DNA from 2 places in the Ureibacillus sp. FSL K6-0165 genome. Region 2 is predicted to be linked to the other one. Evidence: riboswitches for the same ligand, from Rfam matches in the RefSeq annotation. Region 2 holds a riboswitch; the other holds the start of a gene.
What was found. A riboswitch is a leader RNA that binds a small molecule or an ion and turns the genes downstream of it on or off. The one in region 2 is predicted to bind glycine.
Positions count from the first base shown of each region.

Region 1: another riboswitch for glycine. It lies ahead of gcvT (glycine cleavage system aminomethyltransferase GcvT); the one in region 2 lies ahead of NST00_RS01055 (ACT domain-containing protein).

Region 1 covers NZ_JBBOQS010000001.1:2,235,056-2,239,490, reverse strand. The annotation lists gene comGC (competence type IV pilus major pilin ComGC) at 1-150, shown strand, start outside; gene comGD (competence type IV pilus minor pilin ComGD) at 166-591, shown strand; gene NST00_RS11140 (hypothetical protein) at 581-892, shown strand; gene comGF (competence type IV pilus minor pilin ComGF) at 865-1,314, shown strand; gene NST00_RS11130 (shikimate kinase) at 1,501-2,016, shown strand; glycine riboswitch at 2,140-2,230, shown strand; glycine riboswitch at 2,234-2,314, shown strand; gene gcvT (glycine cleavage system aminomethyltransferase GcvT) at 2,403-3,503, shown strand; gene gcvPA (aminomethyl-transferring glycine dehydrogenase subunit GcvPA) at 3,524-4,435, shown strand, end outside.
Region 2 covers NZ_JBBOQS010000001.1:222,585-227,019, forward strand. The annotation lists gene NST00_RS01045 (amino acid permease) at 1-922, shown strand, start outside; gene NST00_RS01050 (YceI family protein) at 1,161-1,691, opposite strand; glycine riboswitch at 2,022-2,098, shown strand; gene NST00_RS01055 (ACT domain-containing protein) at 2,173-2,451, shown strand; gene NST00_RS01060 (PFL family protein) at 2,466-3,827, shown strand.

The DNA of each region.
Region 1 (4,435 bases), 2.0 Mb from region 2:
GTAGAATCATACAAAATTGAATACAAAACCATCCCTACATTAGATCAATTAGTAAACAAGGGATACTTAAGAGAGGGGATGGATAAATGTCCGAATGGCAAGGGATTTACCATTGAGACGGATGGAACTGTGACATTAACCAATCAATAAAGGAGCATAGAGCAATTGAAAGAACAGGGGTATACGCTATTAGAAATATTATTCGTTTTAATGATTGTCGTATTGGTTGGTATGTTAGGGACAACCTTTTCTTTTAAAATGACAGAAAAAATGGTTGTGGAACAGTTTTTCCACCAATTTACATTGGACATTCAAATGGCACAAATGTTGGCCTTGGAAAAGCAAAGGAGCTGTTTTGTTTCTTTTGTAAATCAAGATACTTATAGAATATACCATCAACTAGATGAAGTGATTTTAGAGAGAAAACTACCGGAAATCATTGAGTTTGATCAGTATAGTAATTTATTAACTCTTCGAATTGATCCAGATGGAAATGTAAAAAATTTTGGGAAATTCACTTTTTACACTCCTTTCGGACAAAAACATATTGTCATTAATATCAATAAAGGACGAATTCGTTATGTGGAATGAAAAGGGGACTTCCATGTTAGAATCGTTGCTAACGCTTATGATTATTATAGTAGCCATAAGTTTTATTCCGTTCATTTTTCAACTTCAGCATTCTCTATACAATCAATCGTTGGAATTACATGCATCCCAAGTGGCCTATGAAGCAGTTATTATTGCTAAAAATACCGGTATTTTCGAAGGGAAAAAATGGATCGACAACGTAGAATATGCTTGGTATTTTCAAACAGATGCGGTTTGTGTACGATTTAACAATTTAGATGGGGTACGATACAAATGCATCAATGGCGATGGCGAATTGTAAGAAGTGGAAATGGATTTACATTTATCGAGGCGCTGTTTCAATTGGTGATTTTTTCGTTACTCGCTCAAGTAATTTTTATTTTTTATCTATTAATTCAACAATGGCACGACACGATTGTGGCAGAAGAACAAATTAAATGGGAAATCTTTATTCATGATTTACAACAATATTTACTTGATGCAGAGGATATTTATATAATGAATAATTCATTATATATCATAGACTCTTCCACAAAAACGATAAAAATAAACAAGATTACAGATGTGATTCGTTTGCAAATCAATGATCAAGGTTATGTGCCACTATTAATTGGTATTCGACATGCCGAGTTTTCCCTTTCAGACAATATTGTAACGATAAAAGTAGAATTCTTGAATGGTATTGTAAAGGAGAGAGCGTTACTTGTACAATATCATAAATAACGAAAAAGGCATAATATTTCCCGTTGCGATTGTCTTTTTGTTTTTTCTTATCACTGTTGTAATTTTTTACAGTTCAACCTACTTAACTCAATTTTCTATTATAAATTCATTGGAAAACATAAACATTCGTGCTACGATAAATTTACTTGGAGAAACCGCAGAGTTTTAGTAGAAAGGTGTCTAATTATGCGAAAGATTTACTTAGTAGGGTTTATGGGGTGCGGAAAAAGTGTAGTCGGACGCCAATTAAGCTATGCCCTACGATTGCCCTTTTATGATATGGATAAAGAAATCGTCAGACAACAAGGCATGTCGATTCCAGAAATTTTTGAAAAGTTTGGAGAAGAATATTTTAGAAATTTAGAAACTGAATTTTTAAAAAACTTTCGTGACGAAGCTTGCATTATTGCGACTGGTGGCGGCGTTGCAATGAGACAAGAAAATCGACAAATTATGAGACGGACAGGTTTAATCTTTTTTCTTGATGCATCATTTGAAGACATTTATAAAAGAATAAAAAATGATAAAAATCGACCAATTGCACAACGTTCGACTAAAAAAGAACTGGAACGACTATATTATTATAGAAGAAAATTTTATAAAAGAGCCGCTCACATCCGTGTCCTTACAAAAGATCGAACAATTCGCCAAGTGGTAAATTATATTGCTTTTCAAGTGAATCGACTAAAAGGCGAATGTTAAGGTGTTGATGTTTAAAAATGTTCGTTTTTTTAAGGAATTTTAAAAAATGATTGCCTTCTATTACGTTCAATGTTAGGATATAGGCAAAGATGTCTGTTTGTTGAAAAATTTCATATGGTGCGGATGATTGTGCGGGGAGAGAACGTTTTTACGTCGCCGAAGGAGCAAGTAGTAGAACTATGAATCTCTCAGGCAAAAAGACTCGTACGGGACGCAACTCTGGAGAGTGCTGAATAACAGCCACCCAAGGGGAAAGCCTATTTTATAATAGGTGTAACTTTCAGGTGCAAGGACAGAGAATTCCTTTAAAAAGGGGATTTTCTGTCCTTTTTGCCTAGTTTAAAGATATTGGTAGTAAATTGTTAATTAATGAGGGAGGTTTCACGATGGGAGAATTAAAGAGAACACCATTATTTGATGAATATGCGAAATATGGTGCAAAAACGATTGATTTTGGTGGATGGGAATTACCTGTTCAATTTTCATCAATAAAGGATGAACATGAAGCTGTAAGAAATCGTGCTGGACTTTTCGATGTATCCCATATGGGAGAAATTTTTGTAAAAGGGAAAGATGTTCTCGGCTATCTTCAAAAATTATTGTCCAATGACATTTCAAAAATTCCAGTTGGCGGCGCACAATATAATGTGATGTGCTATGAAAATGGTGGGGTTGTAGATGATTTAATCGTCTATAATCTTGGCGATGACCAATACTTGCTTGTTGTCAATGCGGCAAATATTGAAAAAGACTTTGAATGGATGAAAAAGCATGCAGAAGGCGATGTAACGATTATAAATCAATCAGATGAATATGCCTTAATTGCACTTCAAGGACCTCTATCAGAAAAAATCTTGCAAACATTAACAGATGTGAACTTATCTGAATTAAAACCATTCCAATTTAAAGCATCTGTTCAAGTTAGTGGTTATTCTGTATTGTTATCACGCAGCGGATATACAGGTGAAGACGGCTTCGAATTATACGGGGAGCCAAATTCAATTGTAGCATTGTGGAATAAACTATTAGAAGCAGGAAAAGAAGATGGATTGATACCATGCGGCCTTGGAGCACGTGATACGTTGCGTTTTGAAGCATGCTTACCGCTTTATGGACAAGAATTATCAGAAAATATTTCTCCATTAGAAGCAGGCATCGGCTTTGCAGTAAAACTTCAAAAAGATGCGGATTTCATCGGTAAAGAAGCTCTTAAAAACCAAAAAGAACAAGGGCTTTCAAGAAAACTGGTTGGTATTGAAATGATTGATAAAGGGATTCCTCGCCATGGCTATAAAGTATTTAAAGGCGACACTGAAATTGGAGAAGTTACAACTGGTACACAAATCCCTAGTACGAAACGTAATTTAGGACTTGCTTTATTAGATATTCAATATACTGAAATTGGTACAGAAGTGGAAGTAGAAATACGCAATAAAAAGGTAAAAGCACATGTTGTGCCGAAGCCATTTTATAAACGTGAAAAATAAAAATTAATGGAGGTCAAACAATGAAGCATCGTTATCTTCCAATAACGGAACAAGACAAACAAGAAATGCTCTCTACCATTGGAGTAGAAAGCATTGATGAATTATTTGCGGATATTCCTGAAGAGGTGCGTTTTAAAGGGCTTTATAATATTAAAGAAGCAGCATCTGAATCTGCGCTATTAAAAGAACTAAAAGCTTTAGCAGATAAAAATATCAACACTGAAACAGCTGTTTCATTCTTAGGTGCAGGTGTATACAATCACTACAAACCTGTTATTGTGGACCATGTTATTTCTCGGTCTGAATTCTATACTGCTTATACACCATATCAACCGGAAATTTCACAAGGTGAACTACAAGCTATTTTTGAATTCCAAACAATGATTGCCGAATTAACAGGTATGGATTTAGCAAACTCTTCCATGTATGATGGCGGAACATCGCTTGCAGAAGCAGGGATGCTTGCTGCTGGCTCAACAAGACGTAAAAAATTGTTAGTATCTGAAGCAATCCATCCTGAATATCGTACTGTTGTAGAAACTTATGCATATGGCCAATCAATCGAAGTAGTAAATGTGCCAATGAAAGATGGAGTAACAGATATTGAAGCATTAAAAGGTATGATTGATCAAGATACTGCGGCTGTTATGGTTCAGTATCCTAACTTCTTTGGTCAAATTGAAGACTTGAAAACAATGGGTGAGCTAGTACATGAAGCAAAAGGATTATTCATTGTTTCTGCAAACCCATTAGCATTAGGTGTGTTAACGCCTCCTGGAAAACTTGGAGCTGACATTACTGTAGGGGATGCACAACCATTTGGTATTCCTGAAAGTTTTGGAGGACCACACTGCGGTTATTTTGCTACGACTTCAAAATTAATGCGTAAAGTGCCTGGCCGTTTAGTAGGACAAACAGTAGACCAAGACGGA
Region 2 (4,435 bases):
CAATTTACCAGCCATTATAATTATTTTACTTTTAGCTTCCTTCCTATCATTAGGAATGAAAGAGTCTAACCGATTAAATAAAATCATGGTTTTCATTAAACTAGGGATTATTTTACTCTTTATTCTTGTTGGAATGTTTTATGTGAAGCCTGACAACTGGCAACCATTTATGCCATTTGGTTTTGGTGGGATTTTATCAGGAGCAGCACTAGTAATCTTTGCTTATTTAGGTTTTGATGCGGTATCTTCCGCTGCTGAAGAGGTAAAAAATCCACAGCGAAACATGCCAATTGGAATTATCGGAACGCTCGTGATTTGTACAATTTTATATGTAGCCGTTTCCCTTGTGTTAACAGGGATGGTTCCATATACAGAATTGAATGTAGGAAATCCTGTTGCTTATGCGATGGAAATGAAAAATCTTGATTGGGTATTTGGTGTTATTTCGCTCGGAGCAGTCATTAGTATGATGACGGTGATTTTCGTTATGCTTTACGGAGGTACTCGCTTAGTGTACTCCTTTGCTCGTGACGGAATGCTTCCAAAAGTGTTATCAGAAATTCACCCTCGCCGTAAAATCCCGTTAAAAAATACATGGATTTATGCAATATTTGTATCTTTATTCGCTGGTTTTATTCCGATTGATAAGTTGGCAGAACTTGTGAATATCGGTACATTGATTGCTTTTGCTGCTGTATCGATTGGCGTTATCTTTATTAGAAAAATGAAAATTGATGGATTAAAAGAAGGATTTAAAGTACCATTGTTCCCAATTGTGCCAATTCTTTCTTGCCTCCTTTGTATTTTCATGATCGTCCAATTATCTACATTCACAATGTTTACTTGTCTTATCTGGATGATTATTGGTTTATTAGTGTATTTTGTGTATGGAAGGACGCATAGTGTATTGAATAAAAAATAGAATCAAAAAGCTTGTTGCCATGAGTGCAACAAGCTTTTTTTCGCTTGAGCATCATTTTAAAACAATAAGCTTTTTCTTTCCTTCATAATTAATAAAAGTTCTCTATTTGAGTCAACACCTTTGCGACGAAGATATGTTTCCCGCCGGAGTAATGTTCGGTAAAAGAAAAATTATTATCAAAAAGTAAGGGTGTCTGGAAAGTTTTCGCTTTCTAGACACCCTCTTCTTCCCCCACTAATTAGCTTGCAGGGTTCACTTCTAATTCTGCTTTTATTTTAATGTCTTTTCCTACCAATACGCCACCTGTTTCAAGGGCAGCGTTCCATGTAAGCCCGAATTCTTCACGGTTGATTTTTGCTTCCGCTTCGAATCCGTAAACTTCCACGCCCCAAGGGTTTTTCCCTTTACCATTGTACTCCACTTCGAATGTGACTGGTTTTGTTACATCTTTAATTGTTAAATCCCCTGTCACTTCAAATTCGTTATCATCTGTTTTCGTAATCACTTTGGATTGGAACGTAATTGTTGGATATTTTTCCGCATCAAAAAAGTCTGCAGATTTTAAATGATTATCGCGATCTTCTGATTTTGTATTAATGCTCGCAACATCAAAGGTAAATGCAATTGTAGCAGTTGTCAGATCCGTTAAATCTTCCGCTTCAATTTCAGCCGTATAAGAATCAAAATGCCCTCTCACCTTTGACACCATCATATGCTTTACTTCAAAACTAATTTCTGAGTGTGATTTATCAACAACCCACTTCGCCATTTTCATACCTCCCATATTATCCTATTTTGAATTCAAGATATATATGAATATTTATTTCGAATTAATTTATTTTGAATTCGAGATAAATATATCATGCACTTATTTTTTTGTCAATCCTTCCATTTATGAATCTCATGTTTTATTTCATATATTCCCTCTTCTTTACGAAAAAAACATTTAATCTACATTTTGAATCATAGATTGAATTTTCCTTTTTATGAAAAATTTCAATATATTTTTTGTTGACCAATTGTTCCAAAGGTGTTAGTATCTTTTAGTATTGGAACTGAATAGGTGTAGCGATGAATGCTGTGGGTAAAACTACACGCAGGAGCAGCTTCTGGAGAGACCACGTTTTGTGGCGCCGAAGGATTCACAATCTCAGGCAAAAGGACAGAAGAATGATAAACCTTATTATTCTTTTGTGTTTGAGATTGGGAAGCCAATCTCTTTTTTTATTACATCAATTGAGGTGAAACAAATGAGTGAACGTAGAAAAGCAATTGTAAGTGTCATTGGAAAAGATCAAGTTGGCATTATCGCAAAAGTAACGACTGTGATTGCAGATCGAAACATCAACATTTTAGATATCAGCCAAACGATTTTACAAGATTTCTTCACAATGATGATGGTGATTGATGTGACCGATTTACCTAATCTTGAAACTCTACAACAAGAACTTAATGAACTTGGTCAATCAATTGGCGTTGTCATTACTGTACAACTTGAAGAAATTTTCCAAGCAATGCATCGTGTGTGAAAGGACGTGCAAATATGAATTTTGAAATTCAAGAAATGATGGAAACCATCCGAATGGTTCGAACTGAAAACTTGGATATCCGTACAGTTACGATGGGGATTAATCTCAGAGACTGTGCAAATTCCGATTTCGATAAAATGAATCAAAAAATTTATGATAAAATCACTCACTACGCAAAAGATTTAAAGACAACAGCTGAAAAAGTGGAGAAAGAATACGGCATCCCTATTATTAATAAACGTATTGCCGTGACCCCAATTGCAGATCTTCTAGGCAATGCAACAAAAGATCAAGCAGTGGAACTTGCCAAAACATTAGACCGTGCTGCTGTAACCCTCGGTATTGACTTTATCGGTGGATTTTCGGCCCTCGTGCATAAAGGAATTGCGAAGGGAGACCAAGTATTATTTGATGCCCTACCAGAAGCTCTAGCAGTCACGGAGCGAGTTTGTGCATCCGTTTCTGTTGGAACAACAAAAGCCGGCATCAATATGGATGCAGTTCGTCAATTAGGTGAAATCATTAAAGAAACAGCAGAGCTTACAAAAGATAAATCGGGTCTCGGCTGTGCAAAGCTTGTTGTGTTCTGCAACCCTGTAGAAGATAATCCGTTTATGGCAGGAGCTTTCCTCGGATCCGGTGAAGGAGAAGTTGTGTTGAATGTCGGAGTTTCCGGACCAGGAGTTGTGTTGAATGCACTAAAGCGTTATCCAGATGCGGACTTAGGTGAAGTGGCAGATATTATTAAGAAAACCGCATTTAAAATTACCCGCGCTGGTGAATTAATTGGCCGAGAAGTAGCAAAACGCTTAGGGGTCCCATTCGGCATTATGGATTTGTCACTGGCACCAACAAATGCGATGAACGACAGTGTTGCTGAAATCTTAGAAGAAATTGGTTTGGAACGTGTTGGTACACACGGCACAATCGCCGCCCTTGCATTAATGAACGATGCAGTGAAAAAAGGCGGAGCGATGGCTTCTTCCTATGTGGGTGGATTAAGCGGTGCCTTCATCCCAGTTAGTGAAGATAACGGTATGATTCGTGGTATTGAAGAAGGTGCTCTAAGCTTATCAAAGTTAGAAGCGATGACATGCGTATGTTCAGTAGGGCTTGATATGATTGCCATTACGGGAGACGCACCTGCTAGTACCATTTCTGCAATGATTGCAGATGAAGCGGCTATTGGTATGATTAATAAAAAGACAACAGCCGTTCGCGTCATCCCTGTCCCTGGTGCAAAAGAAGGCGAAATGGTGGAATTTGGCGGCCTGCTTGGACGAGCACCTGTGATGGGAGTAAATCCATTTAGCTCTGAAAAAATCATTCGCCGAGGTGGACGCATTCCAGCTCCACTACAAGCGTTGGGGAATTAATTGATATAAGTGATAGAGCGAATGTAGAAAGTGATGAAGAGATCAGCTTTCTCATTCGCCCTTTTACTTGGCTATTATGAAATTAATCGATTGACTATTATGTTTACAGGTTTGGCTATTATCCCTTGATGATTGACTATTATTGTCATGACTTTGGCTATTATCACATGCCCCGAAAGCCATTTTTTGTCGATTGGCCATTATATACGCAAGTTTGACTATTATCTTTTGGAGCTTGACTATTATCAGCTCGATTCTGACTATTATCTCTCTTTTCAAGTGTAGATTTTTTTCGATTGACTATTATGTTCACAAATTTGGCCATTATCTCTTGATGATTGACTATTATTGTCATGACTTTGACTATTATCACATGACCCGATATACTTTTTTGGTTGATTGCCAATTTCACTCTTAGTGGATATCTTGTAATACTAAAGATGAAATGGGCGCGCCAAAATAATAAACTATCCTGCCAAAGTGCTTCCAAGACAGGATAGCATATCCTCCTTTCAGATACATTAACTTCTATCCTCAATGTAAATCCACCAAAAAAGCAAACTTTTCAGAAAGCCAATCCAATACCCACAGCTACTATACAACATTAA